Regions from separate parts of the Sulfitobacter sp. PM12 genome, predicted to be linked through region 3. Evidence: riboswitches for the same ligand, from Rfam matches in the RefSeq annotation. Region 3 holds a riboswitch; each other region holds the start of a gene.

Region 1 (5,117 bases), 1.1 Mb from region 3:
GTTACCACCGGCCAGAAGCGGCAGCCCCAAAGCGACCAGCAGCAAGAAGAGCAGCACGGCCAGCGCGCCGCGTTTGGCCCCCAGCACGGTCCCGCAAAGCATGATGCCCAAGCTTTGCGCCGTGATCGGCACGCCAAAGCCAAGCGAGAATTTCGGGATCAACGCAAGTGCTGCAATCAGGGCAGCGAACAGCGCAACGAGGGTCAGGTTACGTTCCATAACAAAGGGTCCTTTGCGTAAATTTGACGGCATGTATCCCCGCGATCACAAAATTAAGCAAGCGTCGTGATCGTGACCAAAGGTCAGCGCGGGCGTTATGCAACCGGTGCGGCACAGGCCAGCAGGGCGGACACGTCCAGATGGGTTTCCATATGGTCGGCCAGCGCGTCGAGCGTATCTTCCACGGTCTGACTGTAGGAGGTCGGCCCTGCCCCCAGCCCCAGTTGCGCCAACCAGGCACTGCGGAAACTGTCGTTGGTAAAGAGCCCGTGCAGATAGGTGCCGGTGATCTTGCCATCGCGCGATCCTGCCCCGTCGGGGATGCCGTTGATATGCGCAAAGGGTGTGGCGCAATCGGCCCCCACCGTCTGACCGATGTGGATTTCATAGCCGTCGATCTGCGTGCCCGTTGCGGCATGGTCGGCGGTGACGCGGGTCAGGGTCTTATCCGGGGCCATACGGGTTTCGACATCCAGCAGGCCCAGCCCCTCTTCGCGCCCTGCGGGGCCCTCGAAGCCCTGCGGATCCTCGATAAACCGGCCCAGCATCTGGTAGCCGCCGCAAATTCCCAGCACCGCGCCGCCGCGCCGCACATGAGCATAAAGGTCGATGTCCCAGCCTTGGGCGCGCAGGAAAGCCAGATCGCCGCGGGTGGATTTCGTGCCCGGCAGGATCACCAGATCGGCGTCCGCGGGCAGCGGCGTGCCGGGGGGGACCATGGTCAGCCGCACCGACGGCTCCGCCGCCAGCGGGTCGAGGTCGTCGAAGTTCGAGATGCGCGAGAGCATGGGGCAGACGATGTGGAACCCCCCGTCGGAGGGGGCGCGCGACAGGTCCACCGCGTCTTCGGCGGGCAGCAGATGCGCGTTGGCAAACCACGGCAATGTGCCGAACCCCGTCCAGCCGGTGCGGCGTTCAATCTCGCGGTAGCCGTCGTCAAAAAGGCTGACATCGCCGCGGAACTTGTTGACCAGAAAGCCGGTGATCATCGCCGCGTCCTTTGGGTCCATCACCACTTGGGTGCCCACGATCTGGGCGATGACGCCGCCACGGTTGATGTCTCCGGCCAAGACAACGGGTACACCTGCGGCGCGGGCAAAGCCCATATTGGCAAGGTCGTTCTGGCGCAGGTTCACCTCAGCCGGGCTGCCGGCGCCTTCGACGATGATCAGATCGGCGCTTTGCCCGAGGATGCCGAAGCTTTCGAGCACGGGAGCCATCAACCCTGCGCGGGCCTTGCTGAAGTCACGCGCTTGCAGGGTGCTATGGCGCTGCCCCTGCACGATCACCTGCGACCCGCTGTCGGTTTCGGGCTTCAGCAGGATGGGGTTCATATGCACCGACAGGGGCCGCCCGCAGGCAATCGCTTGCAGGGCCTGGGCGCGGCCGATCTCTCCGCCGTCCTCGGTGACGGCGGCGTTGTTCGACATGTTCTGCGGCTTGAACGGCGCGACGGAAAGCCCCCGACGCGTGGCCGCGCGGCACAGGCCCGCCACCAGCATGGATTTCCCCACATTCGATCCGGTGCCCTGGATCATGATGGCGCGGGTGGGCATGGCGGGACCTCGTGTTTTTTGTGCAGCCCTTGGTGTCAGCCTGCGGTGATCCCGTCAAGCATCCGCGGGTGCCCCCTGCGCATTGGCCACCATCGGGAAAATCCGCGCAAAGCGGGTTTGACCCCTGCGTTATGACAGGCGCAGCTTGACAGGGGCGGGCAAATGACCAATGCAGGGCGTATGTTGGTTCCTGTCCCAGACAGGCGAAGAGGGAACGCGATACGCATTGATCCAGCCTTGGGTCAGCGCCAAGCGCAGCCGCCCCCGCGACCGTGACCGGAGAGAGCTTTCAACCACTGGCCCGCAGGCTGGGAAGGTGAAGGTTCGCAAGGCAAGCTGCCTTAGATCCGCAAGCCGGGAGACCTGCCAGCATAGTTTGTAACGGGCGAACGGGGTGTTTCGCGACTGGCCTAGAACGCTGTTCGCATGTCGTTCGCTGCTGGCGATCCCCCTTGGCCCATCGACGTATGAGGCAAGATATGACCACCACGGATCAACCGGTCACCGTCACCATCTGCACCACCTGTCGCGCAGGTCAGATCACCGCCGAGGACGCGCCGCGCCCCGGGCAACAGCTGTTTGACGCGCTGTCGGGGCATCTGCCCGACGGTGTGCAGCTGCGCGGAGCCGAATGTCTGTCGGCCTGTTCGCGGGGCTGTTCGATGGTCCTGTCGGGTGGCCCGTCGCGCTGGACTTATGTGTACGGCGATCTCGACACTGACGCGCATTTGTCCGATATCGTGAAGGGCGTCTCTGCCTATGCCCAGACCTCTGATGGCGTGGTGCCCTGGCGCGAACGCCCCGTGGTCTTCCGCAAACAATCCATCGCCCGCATTCCCCCACAGGAGCCTACCGAATGACCAACCTTACCAAAATCCCCGTTACCGTGATCACCGGCTTTCTGGGCGCTGGCAAAACCACCTTTATCCGTCACCTGATGGAGAACGCGGGCTCCAAGCGTCTGGCCGTGCTGGTCAATGAATTCGGCACCGCCGGTGTGGATGGCGACATCCTGAAATCCTGCGCGATTGACAATTGCCCCGCCGAGAACATCGTCGAGCTGGCAAACGGCTGTATCTGCTGCACCGTGGCCGATGACTTTATCCCCACCATCGAAGCCCTGATGGCCCTGCCCGAAACGCCTGATCACATCCTGATCGAGACGTCGGGGCTGGCGCTGCCCAAACCCTTGCTCAAGGCGTTTGACTGGCCAGCGATCCGGTCGCGCATCACCGTGGACGGCGTGATCACCCTGGCCGATGCCGAAGCCGTGGTCAGCGGGCAGTTCGCCCCCGATCTGGAGGCCGTGGCCGCGCAACGCGATGCTGACGACAGTCTGGACCATGAAACGCCTTTGTCCGAAGTCTTCGAGGACCAGATCGCCTGCGCCGACATCGTGCTGCTGTCCAAGGCCGATCTGGCGGGCCCCGACGGGGTAGAGGCCGCGCGCAAGGTGATCGAGGCGCATGCGCCGCGCAAGCTGCCGATCATTCCGATGACCGAAGGCGTGATCGACCCCCGCGTTGTGCTGGGTCTGGAAGCCGCCGCCGAAGATGACATCGACGCGCGCCCCAGCCACCACGACGGGCATGACGATCACGAACATGACGACTTTGAAAGCGTGGTGATCGACATGGGCGAAGTCGCCGATGTCGCCACGCTTGAGGCTGCCGTGTTGCGCTTGGCGCGCGAACAGAAAATCCTGCGCGTCAAAGGCTATATCGCCGTTCAGGACAAACCGATGCGTCTGCTGGTGCAGGCCGTGGGCGAACGCGTGCGCAGCCAGTTCGACCGCCCTTGGGGGGACATGCCGCGCCGCAGCCAGCTGGTTGTGATCGCGGAACATGATCACGTGAACGAAGCCGCGATCCGCGCGGTGCTGGAGGGCTAAGCCGCCATGCATGTCGTCTTTCGCGAAAGCCACGGACTGGACCAAAGCGATCTGCCCCAAGACCTAGGGCAGACGCCGGCGGATCTGGTGGTGCTGTCTTTTTCGGACAGTGATCTGGGGGCTTTCGCGGCGGGCTGGCATCGTGCGGAAGGGGGCTTGCCGTCGTTGCGGCTGGCCAATCTGGTCGCGCTGAAACATCCGTTGTCGGTCGATACCTATGCCGAACAGACCCTTGCGGGGGCCAAGGCGGTATTGGTGCGGCTGATCGGGGGCGAAAGCTATTGGCCTTACGGGCTTGCGACCTTGCAGGATATGGCGCGCAAACAGCAGATCGCGCTGGCGGTGCTGCCTGCGGACGGCCAACCCGACCCACGGCTCGACGCGCTGTCGACGCTGCCGCATTCGACGTTAAGACGCTTGCAACATCTGTGCGATACGGGCGGCGCGGTGGCTGCGCAGGCGGCACTGGCGCAGCTGTCGCTGGCCGCGGGGCTTTACGCGGGGCCGGCCAAAGGGGCCAAGACCGTGCCCGAGGCGGGGTTCTACCGCCCCCACACCGGCGTGATCCCCGCGCCGGAACCCTCCGACAAGCCGCGCGCGATTGTGACCTTCTACCGGTCCTATTTGACGGCTGCCGATACCGATCCTGTGGATGCGCTGATCACCGCACTCGACGCGCGTGGCTTTGACGCCGTGGGGCTCTTCGCGCCCAGCCTCAAGGGAGACACCGCGCCGTGGATCGCGCAGCAGATCGCCCGGCTTGATCCGGCGGTGATCGTGAACGCCACCGCTTTCTCCGCCCAGCGCGGGCCGGATGAACCATCCGTTCTGGGCGCATCAGATTGCCCCGTGGTTCAGGTCGCCCTATCGACCGCGCGTCGGCGCGATTGGGCCGGATCAGAGCGCGGGCTGTCGCCTACCGATCTGGCGATGCATGTCGTCTTGCCCGAGGTGGATGGCCGTCTGTTCGGCGGTGTCGTCAGCTTTAAACAGCCCGGCAAACGGGACGAGGCGCTGCAATACAGCCGTTTCGCCCATCGCGCCGACGCGAACCGCGTGGATTTCATCGCCGATCGCGTGCAGCGCTTGCACCAGCTACGGGTGCAAGACAACGCGGCAAAGTCTGTGGGTGTGGTGCTGTCCACCTACCCCGGCAAAGACTGGAACATGGCCCATGCGCTGGGGCTGGATGCGCTGGCTTCGTTGCGGGAGATGACGGCCCAGCTGGCGGCGCAGGGCTATGACGTGGAGGCGGGGGATTTTACCGATACGCAAACGGTTGCCAGCCGTCTGGGCACCGAAACGCTCCGCTGGCCGCTGGCAGAGTATGCGGCCGCGCTTGCAAAGCTGCCACAGGCGTTGCGCGATGACCTGACCGAAAGCTGGGGCGCGCCGCAGGATGATCCGCTGTTTCACGACGGGGCGTTCTGTTTTCCGGCGCTGCGCAGTGG
Region 2 (5,117 bases), 420 kb from region 3:
CGCTGTTTGATCTCGCGCGGCGGACTGGACGGCTAAGCTCTGATGTCTCTGACGGCGGTTTACGCCTCGCCTTTTATATCCACAATCAGAAAACTGAACTCAAAATTAGGTCAATTACATAAATCAGGGCAGTCATTAGATAGGGGGCATCAGACACACTCGAGGATGACCACTATGAAAGCCATGACCCTTACCGCCTACGGTGACGACGCGACGTTCGAAGCTGCCGACCTGCCCAAACTGGCAGAGATTGTGGACGCAGGGGCGCTGAAGCCCTTGCTTGATGACCAGAGATTCGGCCTTGATACGGTGGGCGGGGCCTATGACCGCCTGACCAGCGGGCAAGCCATCGGCAAGGTGGTTGTAGACGTCTGATCATAGCACCAGACTTGTGAAAAGGCGCTGCCAACATACAGACGATGGCAGCCCCTTATTGGCCCATTTCAACCGGAAACTGCTGGGCATCCCCCCATTGGCGCGGGGATTGCCCGTACATCCGCCTGAATTCGCGACTGAATTGCGACGGGCTGACATATCCCACATCGACCGCCGCCTCGTTCACCGACATGCCGCCTGCGATCTTCATCGCCGCATTGTTGAGCCGCATGGATTTGACAAACTGGATCGGGGCCATCGTCGTCACCTGTTTGAACTTGCGATGAAATGCGGCGCGGCTCATCCCGGCGCGGGACGCCATATCATCAATAGAGATCGGCGCGTCCAGGTGAGAGGATACATGCGCGATCGACCGTGCAATCGCATTGCCCGCGCCGAAGGCCTGTCTGGCAAAACTCCCTGCCTCCCCCTTTAGGATCGCGTAGTAAAGCTCGCGCAGCCGTGCCTCGCCAAGAATCGCCGTATCCGCCGGATTGCCACCCAATTGCAGCAAACGCAGCAGCGCGTCGGCAAAGGCATCATCCCAAGCGGCCAGCCTGATCCCCTGCGCGCGCAAACCGCCTTTGACCTCGGGAATCACATTGCCGGTATTTTCCATCTCCATCGACAGTTCTGTCATCATCCGCTTATCGAGCGAAATGATAACCCCGTAGAGCGGGCTTTCGGCAGAGGCGGTCGGCGCGCCGGCCTTCACCGGCATCGACATCGGGCAGCACATATATCGGCTGTCGTCATAGATGTACCTGTGCCCGTCCAGCACAGCCTCTTTCGCCCCGCTGACGATAGCAATAACGCTGGGTTCATAGACCGCCGGCACGCAATGAATCGCCTGCGTGGCCCGAAACAGGCGCACCCCGTCAATGCCGGCTCCCGTCAGCCCCTCTTGGGTCGCGTTGTTCCGGATTAGCTGTCTGATCTGGTCTTTGCTCATGAGGGCAATCTACTGCGTCACATCGGCCTTTCACAAGCGCGTGATACAATCAGGCAAGTATTCGCGACGATCTCGCCTATTTTGAGAGCCAGCCGAGAGCTATTTACCCTTCAACACCAAACACACCGCGCATCGCTGCCGCGCTGACATCGAAAAGGAACATGACGATGAAGGACACGACTTTCGGACCCAAAGGCTGGACACCTGATCGCCTTGGATCGCTCAAGGGGAAAACATATCTCATCACCGGCACGACGGCCGGTGCGGGCTTTCAGGCCACGCGCATCCTGCTGTCCAAGGGGGCAAAAGTCGTCATGCTGAACCGCAACGCCGACAAATCCATCGCCGCGATCAAAACGCTCAAGGACACGTTCGGTGCCAACGCCGAGGTGAGCTTTGTGCGGATGGATCTGTCTGATCTGGCCAGCGTGCGCGCCGCGGCGGAGGAGGTGAAACGCACCGTTCCCCGGATTGACGCGCTGATCTGCAACGCTGCCATCGCGCAGGTGCCGACACAGCAGCTGACCGTTGACGGGTTCGAAAGCCAGCTTGGCACCAACCACTATGGGCACTTCCTGCTGTGCGGGATGCTGTTTGATCGCATTCAGGAAAGTGCGGGCCGGATCGTTGTGGTGTCCAGCCTCGGGTACAACATGGGGATCAAGACGATACAGTTCGACGACATGAACTGGGACAAGAACTATAGCGCCAACGCGGTCTACAGCCAAAGCAAGCTGGCGCAGATGATGTTTGCCTATGAGCTTCAGGACCGGCTGAAAGCCACCGACAGCCGCGTTGAGGTATACGTCTGTCACCCCGGCGCGTCGGCGACCTCGCTGATCAGCACAAGCGGCGGGCTTTTCACACGGGTCACCTGGTGGATGATGAGCAAGACGCCAATGGTGCAATCCGCCGAAAAAGGCGCGTATCCCGAAGTCATGTGCGCGACCGAAGACGGGTTGGCGCAGCGCGCGCTTTATGGCCCGACCGGATGGCTGCAAACCGGAGGGCCCGTTGGCAAAGGCACCCTGAACCCCCATGCCTACGACAAACCCGTGATGGAGAAACTCTGGACCGTCTCCGAAAAAGCGACAGGTTTTCACTGGGAAATCTAAGGGAAACGCGCGCCCTCATCCCGAGCGCGGCGCGCGTTTCACACGGCGATTCCCCCTCGCCATACGCCCCTTGGAATATGGCATCAGAAGATGTGATTTTTTTGCCGTATTTCCCCAATTTCTCATGCGGCTTGCACTTGCGCCCGCCGATGGCTTTGCCTAAAGAAGCGCTCACAAGTTAAGTGGCCCGTTCGTCTATCGGTTAGGACGTCAGGTTTTCAACCTGAAAAGAGGGGTTCGACTCCCCTACGGGCTGCCACTTGGTTTTCCATCCGTTTGTTATTTGCCTCTCGCCCGTTCTGCGGAACCGTGGCCTGCGTTATTTGCCTTTGTCCCGCGATGACGACCGCAAAAACGCAACTTGACGGGTGGGCGGACAACTGTCATCGAAACCGGGTCGGTTTCCTTCGGGAAATAATAGGGAATTCGCCATCCGCGCTTTGGTGTGGATGAACCGGAACTGCCCCCGCAACTGTAGACGGTGAGCTACCTCCATCATGCCACTGGGCCTCAAGGTCCGGGAAGGCGGGGACAGCCGCGATCCGTCAGTCAGGAGACCTGCCGACACTGAACCTGAAACACCGGGCGGGGTTGCTCGGGAGAGGATGATGATGGGACCGGATATTACCTTACGCGCAGACCAAAATGCGCCCGCGCGCCATTTGGCTGGCCCCTTCTCTTTCTATTCAAAGACCCCGGCATCGGACCAACCGGAGCCCTTGATATGAAACCATTTTTTTCGAGCCTGACCCTGATTGCGAGCCTTGCGGGCAGCACCGCGCTTGGCGCAGAGACAGACTATCCGCTGACCATCGACAACTGCGGCCATACGCTCAGCTTTGACGCGGCACCCCAGACCACCGTGACCATCGGGCAATCCACGACAGAGATCCTGTATCTGCTGGGCCAGCAGGACCGGATCGCGGGAACCTCTGTCTGGTTCAGCCCCGTTTTGCCAGAGTTCAAAGACACCAACGATGCGATTGAACGGCTGGCGGATAACGACCCCAGCTTTGAAAGCGTGTTGGGCAAACGCCCCGATCTGGTCACCGTGATGTATGAATGGCACGTCGGCCCCGAAGGTATGGTCGGCACCCGCGACAGCTTTCACGAGGTGGGCGTGCCGACCTATGTGATGCCCACCGATTGCGCGGCCAAGGATAATTCTGTCGGCGCGGACGGCACGCGATCTGAACTGTTCACGACCCAGCAGCTGTATACCAGCATCGAAGAGCTCGCCCTGATCTATAACGCGCAAGACGCCGGTGCCACGCTGCTGGCAGACCTGCAATCGCGTGAGGCAAAGGCGGTCGAGAAAGCCAAATCGCTGAACCTGCCCCAAGGCACCTCGGCGCTGTTCTGGTTCTCGTCGTCCGAGATGGCGGCGGACCCTTATGTCGCAGGTCAACAGGGTGTGCCCGCCTATATGATGGACAAGCTTGGCGTTGAAAACGTCGTGACCTCGGCCGAGGAATGGCCGCTGGTCGGATGGGAGACTCTGGCGAAATCCGACCCGACGTTCATCGTGCTTGCCAAAATGGACCGTCGCCGCTTCCCCGCGGATGACATCGAGAAAAAACGCAGCTTCCTGATGAACGACCCCGTCGCCCGCGAGATGACCGCGGTGAAAGAGGGCCGCATCATCACCATGGACGCCCATGCGATGGACCCGACCGTGCGTGCGATCTATGCGCTGGAAACGATGGCTGACGCGCTGTCCGGTTTCGATCTAGCCGAATGACCGCAATCGACCGCTCTGTGATGCGCAGGCCGCAGTGGCACTGGTGGGTGATCATCCCGCCGGTGCTGCTGGCCACACTGCTGTTTGGTGCGGCCATCGGCGAGGTCTCTATCCCGCCGCTGGTGGTGCTGAAGGTGCTGGCCAACAAGGCGCTGAACGCGGGCTATGCGGTCGACAAGATTGACGAGGGCATCGTGTGGAACTACCGCATGGCGCGGGCCGTGGTGGCAATGTGCTGTGGCGCCGGTCTGGCGCTGTCGGGCGTCGTGTTGCAAGCACTGCTGCGCAATGCGCTGGCGGATCCCTATCTGCTGGGCATCTCTGCGGGGGCGTCCACCGGCGCTGTTGCGGTGACCATCCTCGGGCTGGGGGGTGGTGCCATTTCGCTGTCTATCGGTGCGTTCAGCGGGGCGCTGGTGGCTTTCGCTTTTGTGGCTTTGCTGGCGCAGGCGGCAGGGGGCGGTGTGGGCCTGCGGGCCGCGGGCGTGATCGTGCTGGCCGGTATCGCGGGCAGCCAGATGTTCAACGCCCTGACCGCGCTGATGATCACGAAATCGGCCAATGCCGAACAGGCCCGTGCTATCATGTTCTGGCTTTTGGGGAATATGTCGGGCGTGCGCTGGCCCGATGTACTAAGCGCCCTGCCCGCGGCGATGATCGGGCTGCTGGCCTGTCTGTGGCACGCCCGCGCGCTGGATGCCTTTACCTTCGGCAGCGACAGCGCCGCGTCCTTGGGCATTCCGGTGCGCCGCGTGCAGCTGCTGCTGATCGGCACGGCGGCGCTGGTCACGGCGGTGATGGTCTCGGTGGTAGGTGCGATCGGCTTTGTCGGGCTGGTGATTCCCCATGCCATGCGCATCGTCGTGGGGCATCGTCACGCGATCCTTGTGCCTGCTTCCGCACTGGCGGGGGCGGTGTTTCTGGTCTTTGCCGA
Region 3 (5,117 bases):
TCCAGCACGATTTGCGCCAGATCTCCGCCTTCGGTCAGGTCGCGGGCAGAGTAGGTCGGCAGCGCGTTCATCGGGGCTTGGGTCTTTGGGGGGGCATGGAATGTCATAGGGCTGCTCTATCGATGGTCATGGAAAAGGAACGTTGCACGCGGCACCGATCATCAGGCAGCCCTGCGGCTTGGTCCTGACGGTGAACGGCAGTCTGCGTTCTGGGGAATGGTCTCATCGTGGGACTCCTCACATCATATGTGTCGGGCGTCCCCGTGATCGCATGCGGGGTGGCTAGACGTTTCCATAAACCTGATTGAAATTATAGGGTATGTCAATCCGACAGTTTTAGTCGGAATACTTAGGGCGCATTTTTGTTTGTCTGTGTCGTGCAAAAGAATACCCCCCGCAGCACGGGGCGGCGGGGGGGTATAAGGCGCTTTGACCGGCAAAGCACAAACGTCGGTTAGGGGTGCGTTATTGCGTCTTCATCTCGGCGCGCAGGCCGCGGAAGATTGCGTAGCACAGGAACAGCAGCACCACAGTAAAGGGCAATCCGGTAGAGATAACCATCGACTGAAGCGACTTGAGCCCGCCTGCAGACAGCAGCAGCACAATCGCTACGGCACCTTCGAAGATGCACCAGAACACGCGCTGTGGCGCAGGTGCGTCGACCTTGCCGCCTGCCGTGATCGTATCGATCACCAGCGAGCCGGAGTCAGACGAGGTCACGAAGAACACGATGACCAAGACGATACCGATCAGCGATGTGATCCCGGCAAGTGGCAGCGCATCCAGCATGGCGAACAGCTGGCGTGGCAGCTCGGCTTCTTGCGCGGCTGTGTAGCCGTCGCTGATCACCTGATCGATTGCCATGCCACCAAAGACGCTCATCCACAGGACGCAAACAAGGCTCGGGATCAGCAGGACGCAGGTCAGGAACTCGCGGACCGAACGGCCACGGCTTACGCGGGCGATGAACATGCCGACGAAAGGGGACCAGCTGATCCACCATGCCCAGTAGAACGATGTCCAGCCCTGCATAAAGTTCACGTCTTCACGGCCGATCGGATTGGACAGACCTGGCAGATATTCCACATAGGCCAGCAGCGATGACCCGAAGGTCGACAGGATCGCCAGCGTCGGTCCGACCAACAGCACGAAGGCCAACAGCAAAAACGCCAGACCCATGTTGATCTCTGACAGGACTTTGACACCGCCATCAAGGCCGCGCAGCACGGATACGGTCGCAATCGCGGTGATGCCGGTGATCAGCAGAACCTGAGTTGTGGGGCCAACCGCCACACCAAAGAGCTCGTTCAAGCCCGCGTTGGCTTGCGTGGCACCCAGACCAAGCGATGTCGCCAGACCAAAGAGCGTTGCAAATACGGCGAGAATGTCGATCACGTGACCGGGCCAGCCCCAGACGCGTTCCCCCAGGATCGGGTAAAAGGCAGAGCGGATGGTCAGGGGAAGACCCTTGTTATAGCTGAACAGCGCCAGCGCCAGACCAACAACGGCATAGATCGCCCAAGGGTGCAGGCCCCAGTGGTAGATCGTGGCCGCCATACCCAAACGCACCGCTTCGGCCTGATCGCCCGCTGCCGCGCCCAAAGGTGCCCAATCGGTGCGCAGGCCGTCTTCGCCAACAGCTGTGCCACCCATGGAGCTCGAGAAATGCGATAGCGGTTCAGAGACGCCATAGAACATCAGACCGATGCCCATGCCCGCCGCGAACAGCATCGAGAACCATCCAAGGTAGGTATAGTCGGGGCTTGCTTCGGCCCCGCCAAGACGCACACGGCCCAAAGGCGTGACGATCAGGAACAGGCAGAACAGCACAAAAATGTTGCCGGCAGAGATAAAGAACCAGTCAAAGCCCTTTGTCACCGACGAAAACAGCCATGTGAACAGCGCGCCAGACTGTTCGGGCAGCGCGAGTGTATAGAATACAAAGGCAACAATACACACACCCGAGATCGCGAAGACCGGGTTGTGAATGTCGAAGCCGAAGGGCCCCACGCTGCCTTCTTTGTTGTCTTGGCCGATCTCGTAATCCGTGTCGATTACGGCAGCGGCCCCGTCGGGTGTCGGGATACCCGGCGACGTTTCATCTGTCATTAGATGCTCTCCATTTTATGTATTTGCGACTAATCATAGCGCAACTCCGACAAAACGACCACCGCTGCGCGGGAATTAAGTAAATGAATATCATGGCTTAGCCCCCGGATGCGGGCTTGACGCCCCGTTTGCGGGTCGCGGGCTATGCGTTTTTTCCGTGGTTTACCGCGAATCCCCTCTTTGGATTCGGGTGAAACACCGGGGCGGATCCGCGTGCCTCAACGCCCAAGCCCGTCTGAACGGAGGGGGCAACCGCACCGCGGGATAGCGCCCTATCCCAAAAGATATGCCGTCCTATCCGTCCATGGCCCCGACCCACCTGCTTGCGCAAATGAAAGCGCGGGCGTCTGCGGTCACCATGGTCCCATGACAAATTTTTTCATCATGGGGGATGATATGAAAGTTACTTGCACACTACCAATTATCGCAACCGCGGCACTTCTGGCCGCTACCACTGTCAGCGCCGAAGGGTTCAGCCTGTCCGGTGCGCGCTCTGCCATGCAAAGCGACATCTCGTTCAACGTCATGCAATCCGCAGGGCAGGGTCAGATCAAGCTGCGCCATAAGGTCCAGCCCAAAGCGCAGGTCCGGTCCAAAACCGTGAGCAGCCGCAGCCGGTCTTTCCAAGAGCTCAGCGGGGTCAGCACGGCCGCGGACCTCAAAAGCCTCATCGCTTGGGCCGAGGCGGGTCCGAAGGGCTATGACGCCGTGCAATACGGGGCCAAACGGCTGCCGCCACAGCGTCCGACGCAAATGACCATCGGCGAGATCTACCGCTGGATCGACCGCACGCCGGGCCAACCGCATGCCATCGGTCGATACCAATTCATTCCATCCACGCTGCGCAGTCTGGTGCGACAGGCGGGGCTAAGCAAGAATGACCGCTTTACCTCGGCCGTGCAGGATGGGCTGGCGGATATCCTTTTGGTCGATGCGGGATTTAACGCGTTCAAGAAAGGCAAGATCAGCCGCCACCGCTTTATGGAAAACCTCGCACGTATCTGGGCCGGTTTCCCGACCTCTAACGGGCGGTCCTATTATCACGGCTATGCGGGCAACAAGGCCGTCATCTCGTGGAACGAGTTCGACGCCGTAATGAAGAAGATTTTCGCAACCAAACGCGGCTGATCCCCGCGTTAGGGCTTGTTCCGGGCGGACAGCCGTGGCCCAATGGCCGGGTCTGGTGTCCGCCTCGCGGAAGAATCGGGAAGCTGGTGAAACTCCGGCACGTGCCCAACGCTGTAATGGGGATGGTTTGCGCATAGGCCACTGGAATATTCCGGGAAGGCGCGCGGACCAAACGACCCTAAGTCAGAAGACCGGCCAGACAGTACAGCTTGCCCCGCATGGACAGCGGGATTGGCGCATAAACGTATTGTTGGGGACTGAACAATGCCGATACCCTCTGCGCTGGCACCCGCCGCGCCTTTTTCAGATACTGAACGCGACGCCGTCTACAAGGCGATCTTCACCCGCCGCGATGTACGTGATCAGTTTTTACCCGATCCAGTGGCCGAGGATATGTTGCACCGCATACTGACCGCCGCGCATCACGCACCGTCCGTCGGGTTGTCACAGCCGTGGAATTTCATCGTCATCCGCGATCAGGCCGCACGCGATCAGGTCTGGCAAGCCTTCAACCGCGCCAACGAGGAAGCCGCCCAGATGTTCGAGGGCGACCGCCAGACAACCTACAGGTCGCTGAAGCTCGAAGGTATCCGCAAGGCGCCGGTCAATATCTGCGTGACATGTGACCGCAGCCGTGGCGGCAGGGTCGTGCTGGGGCGCACCCATAATCAAAGCATGGATTTGTATAGCACCGTCTGCGCGATCCAGAACCTCTGGCTTGCCGCCCGCGCCGAGGGCATCGGGATGGGCTGGGTCAGCGTGTTCCGCGATGCCGATCTGCGTGACCTGCTGAATATCCCCGACCGGATAGAGATCGTCGGCTACCTCTGTCTAGGGCACGTGGACGAGCTTTACCAGACGCCCGAACTCGAGGTGAAAGGCTGGAGCAAACGGCTCCCCGTGGACGAGATGATCTTTGACGGTACGTGGCAGGGCGACCCGTAGTCCCCGCCCGTCCCGCTCACGTTGCCACCTCCCGCAATGCGGGTAATTTGCGCGGTCAGCGGAACTATGCCGGTTCCCTGACGTTGCCTTTGTGAAGCCAGTGCATCCCGCGTCTGGCACGCAAAGAGGAAGTATTCAAAATGGGCGGTATCATTTATCTCGTTGGTCTTGTGGTCGTGGTTATGGCGGTGCTGTCGCTGGTCGGCTTGGCGTAATCAAACGCCGGGGAGGCATTTACATGAACACGACACTTACTGAAAAAACTGCCGATGGATCCTATGTCGACTGGCCCGCAATTTTCGCGGGCACTGTTGTCGCTGTGGCGATCGGCCTTTTGCTGACCACCTTCGGCGCGGCACTTGGCCTGTCGTCGATCACGCTGGACGGAACTGACAATTCATCGACGCTTGAACTGGTGCTGACCGCGCTGTGGATGGTGATCACGCTCGTCGCCTCCTATCTGGCCGGTGGTTATATCGCGGGCCGCATGCGCCGCCGCGTCGAAAGCGCTACGGATGATGAAGTCACTGCACGTGACGGGATCAACGGTCTGGTTGTTTGGGGCCTCGGCTCTGTGATCACCGCCGTGATGCTATCCAGCGCGCTGAGCTTTGCAGCCAATACCGCGGGCAATGTCGCAGCGGGTGCGGGCAAAGCGGCTGGTACGGTCGTCGAAGCTGCGGGCTCTGCCGTGGGAGGTGCTGCCTCCGGACTGGCCGATGCGGCGGGTGCTGCAATCCCGGATGAGGCCAAGAATGATCCGACAGATTACCTGTCGAACCAGCTTTTGCGCCCCAATCAGGTCGACCCGCTGACAGCCGATCCCGAGCAATTGGCAGAGCAGACCGCCAGCATCGTCGCGAATATCTACCGCACGGGTGAGGTCAGCGAGGAAGACCGGACCTATCTTGCCGGCGCTGTTGCTGCACGCACCG
Region 4 (5,117 bases), 1.1 Mb from region 3:
ACGACCGCCGCTTCCGCCCCGTGGGCACAGAGCCGCGCTTTCCCGAGGGCACAGAATGATCGAGACAACGCAACTGCCCAAGGGCCTGATGATTTCGGCCCCGGCGTCGGGCACGGGCAAGACCACCTTGATGTTGGGCCTGTTGAACGCGCTCAGCCGTCGCGGCGTCGACGTGCGCCCGTTCAAGAGCGGGCCGGATTACATCGACCCCGGCTTTCACCGCGCGGCCTGCGGGCGGTCGTCCTATAATATCGATAGCTGGGCCATGGGCTCGGGCGTGTTGTGCAATCTGATCGGCACCGCCCATGGCGGCGATCTGGCCCTGATCGAAGGGTCAATGGGGCTGTTCGATGGTGTGGCGCAACCGGGGGAAACCTCGAACGGGGCGAGCGCCGATATCTCTGCCATGACGGGCTGGCCGGTGGTGTTGCTGCTGGATGTATCGGGTCAGGCGCAATCGGCTGCGGCCACCGCCCTTGGGTTCAAGACGATGCGCCCGGATGTGCATGTCGCGGGTGTGGTGCTGAACAAGGTCGCCAGCCCCCGTCACGAGGCGCTGCTGCGTCTGGGGATGGAGCAGGTCGGCATCCCCGTTCTGGGCGCGCTGCCCCGACAGGGATCGGTCACGCTGCCGGAACGCCACTTGGGTCTGGTGCAGGCCGAGGAGCAGCCCGAGCTGATGAAGCTGCTGGATGCGGCAGGTGATTTCATCGCGCAGCATATCGATCTTGATCTGATCGTCTCTGCCGCCCAAGGGCGCAGTATTCCCGACGGGCCAGATGTGTTGCCCCCGCCCCCCGGGCAACGGATCGCTTTGGCCAAGGACGCCGCGTTTTCGTTCATCTATCCGCATTTGCTGGACCACTGGATCGCCGCGGGTGCGCAGGTGTTGCCCTTCTCGCCGCTGGCGGATGAGGCACCGGACGACAGCGCCGACATCTGCTGGCTGCCCGGTGGCTATCCCGAACTGCATGCCGGACGCCTTGCCGCTGCCGCGCAGTTCCGCGACAGCCTGCAACAATTCGCCACGACGCGCCCGGTGCATGGGGAATGCGGGGGGTATATGGCGATGGGGGCCGGTTTGGTCGACAAGGAAGGCGTGCGGCACCAGATGGCGGGGCTGCTGGGGCTGGAAACCAGCTATGAGAAGCGCAAGATGCATCTGGGCTACCGGCTTGCCACGCTGAACGAACCCGGCCCCGGCTATGACGCGGGCGCGCGGTTGCGCGGGCATGAATTCCACTATTCTACCATCCTGTCGCAACCAGACACGCCGCTGGCGCGGGTGGTCGATGCTAATGGGGCCGAAGTGCCCGAGACAGGCTCGCGCCGGGGCCATGCGACGGGCACCTTCTTTCACCTGATTGCGGGGGCGTCATGAGCGGTTTTGTCTCTTTCGTCTCCTCCGGTCCGGGTGATCCCGAGCTGCTGACCGTGAAGGCGGTAAAGCGGTTGCAAGAGGCCGAAGTCGTGCTGTTCGACGATCTGTCGGCGGGTCCGATCCTTGAACATGTCTCGCCCGAGGCGGATCTGATCGGGGTAGGCAAACGCGCCGGACGGCTGTCTCCGAAGCAGGATCACGTGAGCCGCCTGCTGGTCGAACACGCATTGACCGGCGCGCGGGTGGTGCGGCTCAAAAGCGGGGACGCGGGCGTGTTTGGCCGGCTTGAAGAAGAGCTGACCGCGCTGAAAGCGGCTGGCGTCGCCTTCGAGATCATCCCCGGTGTGACGGCGGCGTCTTCGGCGGCGGCGGCGGCGATGATCCCGCTGACCCGGCGGCTGACCGCGCGGCGGGTGCAATTCATCACCGGCCACGGCGAATCGGGGGCCTTGCCCGAAGATCTGAACATGGCGGCGCTGGCCGACCCTACGGCGACCACGGTCGTCTACATGGGCCGCCGCACCTTTGCGGGTTTCGCCGCGCGGCTGATCGAGGCGGGCTTGCCGCCCTCCACCCCTGCCCTGCTAGCAGAGGCGGTATCGACCCCCGATCAAAAGCTGAGCCGCCACACCGTGGAAAGCCTTGCCCATCTGCCGCTGGATCCCGCAACGTCAGCGCCTGCGCTGATCCTTTACGGGCCTTTGACCGAATAGATGACTTGACAAAACCGGCCCGAAAATGACCACCTATTCCGGACGGTTCCCCGTGCGCCTTCGGGCAATCGGGGTGAAAAGGGAATACGGTGCGGTGCCAAAGCAAAGGTGCCAAATCCGGAACTGCCCCCGCACCTGTAAGTGAAGAGCAACCCGCATTGCCACTGGGCCAGACCGCCTGGGAAGGCGCGGCACGCATGGACGCACAAAGTCAGGAGACCTGCCGTCATGGGGATGATCCCCGATCCAACTGGCTGCCCCCCGGGGCGGCTTTCACATTATGCCGTCGGGGAAGACGGTAAGGAGACCTGAATATGCATATCGAACCCGAAGTCGTGACCGGCGCCAAGCTGGTCCTGTCCTATGGCACCGCCGCCGGTGCTGCGGCCTATACCGCGAAAACCGCAATGGACTCTGTCCGTGAGAAAGGCGTCGTGCCTTTTGCGGGCGGGGCCATGGTGGCCACCGCGCTGACCTTTGTCTTTTTTCAGGTCTTCCCGCATTTCCCCGTGGGCGTGAGCGAAGTGCACCTGATCCTCGGGTCGACCCTGTTCTTGCTGTTCGGCGTGGCCCCTGCGGCTGCGGGTCTGGCGCTTGGTCTGCTGGCGCAGGGCGTGTTCTTTGCCCCCATCGACCTGCCGCAATACACGATGAACGTCACCACGCTGCTGGTGCCCTTGTTCATGGTCTCGGCGCTGGCCAAACGCATCATCGCGCCCAACACCGCCTATGTTGATCTGACCTATGTTCAAGCGCTCAAGCTGTCGACCGCGTTTCAGGCGGGCGTTGTGGGCTGGGTCGCCTTCTGGGCCATCTACGGTCAGGGCTTTGCCGCCAGCAACATCGCCGCTGTGGCCAGCTTTGGCGGGGCCTATATGATGGTCATCCTGATCGAGCCGCTGGTGGATCTGGCCGTGCTCGCCGCCGCGAAAACCCTGCGCGATTTCGCAGGCAGCGCGCTGTTCACCAAACGTCTGACACAGACTGCCGCTGAATAATCCAAGACCCGACGCGGCCCCCTATTCTTCGGGCCGCGTCACCCCCTGCCGGAGCCTCAAGATGTTTACGCTTTCACTGATCGGCATCGGGTCCGGCAATCCCAAACACCTTACATTACAAGCCATCGACGCGTTGAATGCCTGCGATGTGATCCTGATCCCGTCCAAGGGCGCGGGCAAGGATGATCTGGCTGGCCTGCGGCACGAGATTTGCGCCCAGGTGCTGCGGTCGGACGGGCCTGAAATTCACGAATTCACCCTGCCCAAACGCGACGCCGCCAACCCTGATTATCACGCGGGCGTCCACGATTGGCACGATGCCATTGCGCACGTCTGGCTGGCCGAGATGCAGCGCACCCTGCCCCAAGGTGGTCGTGTCGGTTTCCTCGTCTGGGGGGATCCATCGCTGTATGACAGCACCCTGCGCATTGCGGAGCGGTTGCAAAAGGTCGTCACACTCACCGTCGATGTCGTGCCGGGGATCACCTCGCTTCAGGTACTGACGGCGGGCCATGCGATCCCGCTGAACACCATCGGCAATCCCGTCACCATCACCACCGGTCGGCAGCTGCGCGATCATGGCTGGCCGCTGGGTGTGGATACGATTGCCGTCATGCTGGACGGCACCTGCGCCTTCGAGGTGTTGCGGCAGCACAGCGACATACACATCTGGTGGACCGCCTATGCCGGCATGCCGAACGAGCGTCGCATCGCAGGCCCGCTGGATCAAGTCTGCGACCGCATCATCGCAACACGGGCAGAGGCCCGCGCCGCCCATGGCTGGATCATGGATATCTACCTGCTGCGCCGGTAGACACGCGCGCTACAGCTTTTCGAGCCGTTGCAAGATCGGGCAATCGGGGCGGTCATCGCCAGCGCATTCATGCACCAGATGGGTCAAGGTCTGACGAATATCTTGCAGGTCCGCGATCTTGCTTTCGATCTGCGCCAAATGTTGCTGGGCGATGGCACGGACATCGGCGCTGGCGCGATCCTGATCATCCCAAAGCGCCAGCAGGTCGCGGCAATTCTCGATCGTGAAGCCCAAGGCCCGCGCACGGCCCAGAAACGTCAGCTTATGCACGTCGCTGTCGCAAAAGCTGCGATACCCGTTGGTGTCACGCGCGGGCGTGATCAGACCGATGTCTTCGTAGTAGCGGATGGTCTTGGCAGGCAGACCTGCGCTTTTCGACACGTCACCGATGTTCATGGACGTCTCCTTTCGTTGAATTAGGCGGTTGCTGCGGCGGCGATCCACCGCAGGCGCAGGGCGTTGAACAGGACAAAGACGCTCGACAAAGCCATGGCGGCGGCGGCAAGCACGGGCGACAGCAGCACGCCGAACAGCGGATAGAGCACACCGGCTGCAACGGGGATCAGCAGCGCGTTATAGCCAAAGGCCCAAAAGAGGTTCTGGCGGATATTGCGCATGGTGTGCTGGCTGATGTGCAGGGCGTTCACCACCCCTTGCAGATCGCCCGACATCAACACAACGTCGGCCGCTTCGATAGCGACATCCGTTCCGGTACCGATGGCGATGCCCACGTCGACCCCCGCCAGCGCGGGCGCATCATTGATCCCGTCCCCGACAAAGGCGACCTTGCGGCCCGCCTGTTGCAGGTCCTCCAGCGCGGCGACCTTGCCGTCGGGCAGCACTTCGGCGACCACGGTATCGATCCCCAAACGGTCGGCAATCGCCTGCGCCGTCGCCTTGTTGTCACCGGTGATCATCGCGATTTTCAGCCCCGCTTCGTGCAGCGCCTCCAGCGCTTGGGGCGTCGTTTCCTTGATCGGGTCGGCGACGCCGATCATCGCGACAAGCGCCCCATCCACGGCGGCGAAAAGCGGTGTCTTGCCCTCTGCCCCCCATGCTGCCGACCGCCCCTCTGCCGCGGCGAGAGAGACCCCTTCGGACTTCATGAAACGGTCCGCCCCGACAAGCACGCGACGCCCCTCGACCTCGGCGTGTACACCGTGACCGGTTTGCGAGGCAAAAGAGGTTACCGCTGCCAGCGACAGCCCCTG

Evidence for each region. A riboswitch is a leader RNA that binds a small molecule or an ion and turns the genes downstream of it on or off. The one in region 3 is predicted to bind cobalamin.
Region 1: it holds a riboswitch for cobalamin, as region 3 does, so the genes downstream of both, AADW22_RS14715 (DUF1636 domain-containing protein) here and bluB (5,6-dimethylbenzimidazole synthase) in region 3, are expected to answer to the same signal.
Region 2: it holds a riboswitch for cobalamin, as region 3 does, so the genes downstream of both, AADW22_RS07060 (ABC transporter substrate-binding protein) here and bluB (5,6-dimethylbenzimidazole synthase) in region 3, are expected to answer to the same signal.
Region 4: it holds a riboswitch for cobalamin, as region 3 does, so the genes downstream of both, AADW22_RS14780 (energy-coupling factor ABC transporter permease) here and bluB (5,6-dimethylbenzimidazole synthase) in region 3, are expected to answer to the same signal.

The regions. Positions count from the first base shown of each region.
Region 1 is NZ_CP151529.1:2,974,371-2,979,487, forward strand. Features, by position in the region: gene AADW22_RS14705 (biotin transporter BioY) at 1-219, opposite strand, end outside; gene AADW22_RS14710 (cobyric acid synthase) at 315-1,775, opposite strand; cobalamin riboswitch at 1,943-2,161, shown strand; gene AADW22_RS14715 (DUF1636 domain-containing protein) at 2,255-2,635, shown strand; gene cobW (cobalamin biosynthesis protein CobW) at 2,632-3,666, shown strand; gene cobN (cobaltochelatase subunit CobN) at 3,673-5,117, shown strand, end outside.
Region 2 is NZ_CP151529.1:1,477,516-1,482,632, reverse strand. Features, by position in the region: gene AADW22_RS07080 (zinc-binding dehydrogenase) at 43-375, shown strand; gene AADW22_RS07075 (AraC family transcriptional regulator N-terminal domain-containing protein) at 431-1,327, opposite strand; gene AADW22_RS07070 (SDR family oxidoreductase) at 1,495-2,442, shown strand; tRNA gene AADW22_RS07065 (tRNA-Glu) at 2,627-2,701, shown strand; cobalamin riboswitch at 2,824-3,023, shown strand; gene AADW22_RS07060 (ABC transporter substrate-binding protein) at 3,167-4,183, shown strand; gene AADW22_RS07055 (FecCD family ABC transporter permease) at 4,204-5,117, shown strand, end outside.
Region 3 is NZ_CP151529.1:1,054,146-1,059,262, forward strand. Features, by position in the region: gene hemP (hemin uptake protein HemP) at 1-107, opposite strand, end outside; gene AADW22_RS05070 (BCCT family transporter) at 466-2,109, opposite strand; gene AADW22_RS05075 (hypothetical protein) at 2,476-3,237, shown strand; cobalamin riboswitch at 3,274-3,452, shown strand; gene bluB (5,6-dimethylbenzimidazole synthase) at 3,502-4,182, shown strand; gene AADW22_RS05085 (hypothetical protein) at 4,421-5,117, shown strand, end outside.
Region 4 is NZ_CP151529.1:2,987,525-2,992,641, forward strand. Features, by position in the region: gene cobM (precorrin-4 C(11)-methyltransferase) at 1-59, shown strand, start outside; gene AADW22_RS14770 (cobyrinate a,c-diamide synthase) at 56-1,381, shown strand; gene cobA (uroporphyrinogen-III C-methyltransferase) at 1,378-2,094, shown strand; cobalamin riboswitch at 2,121-2,337, shown strand; gene AADW22_RS14780 (energy-coupling factor ABC transporter permease) at 2,409-3,092, shown strand; gene cobF (precorrin-6A synthase (deacetylating)) at 3,154-3,906, shown strand; gene cueR (Cu(I)-responsive transcriptional regulator) at 3,916-4,302, opposite strand; gene AADW22_RS14795 (heavy metal translocating P-type ATPase) at 4,323-5,117, opposite strand, start outside.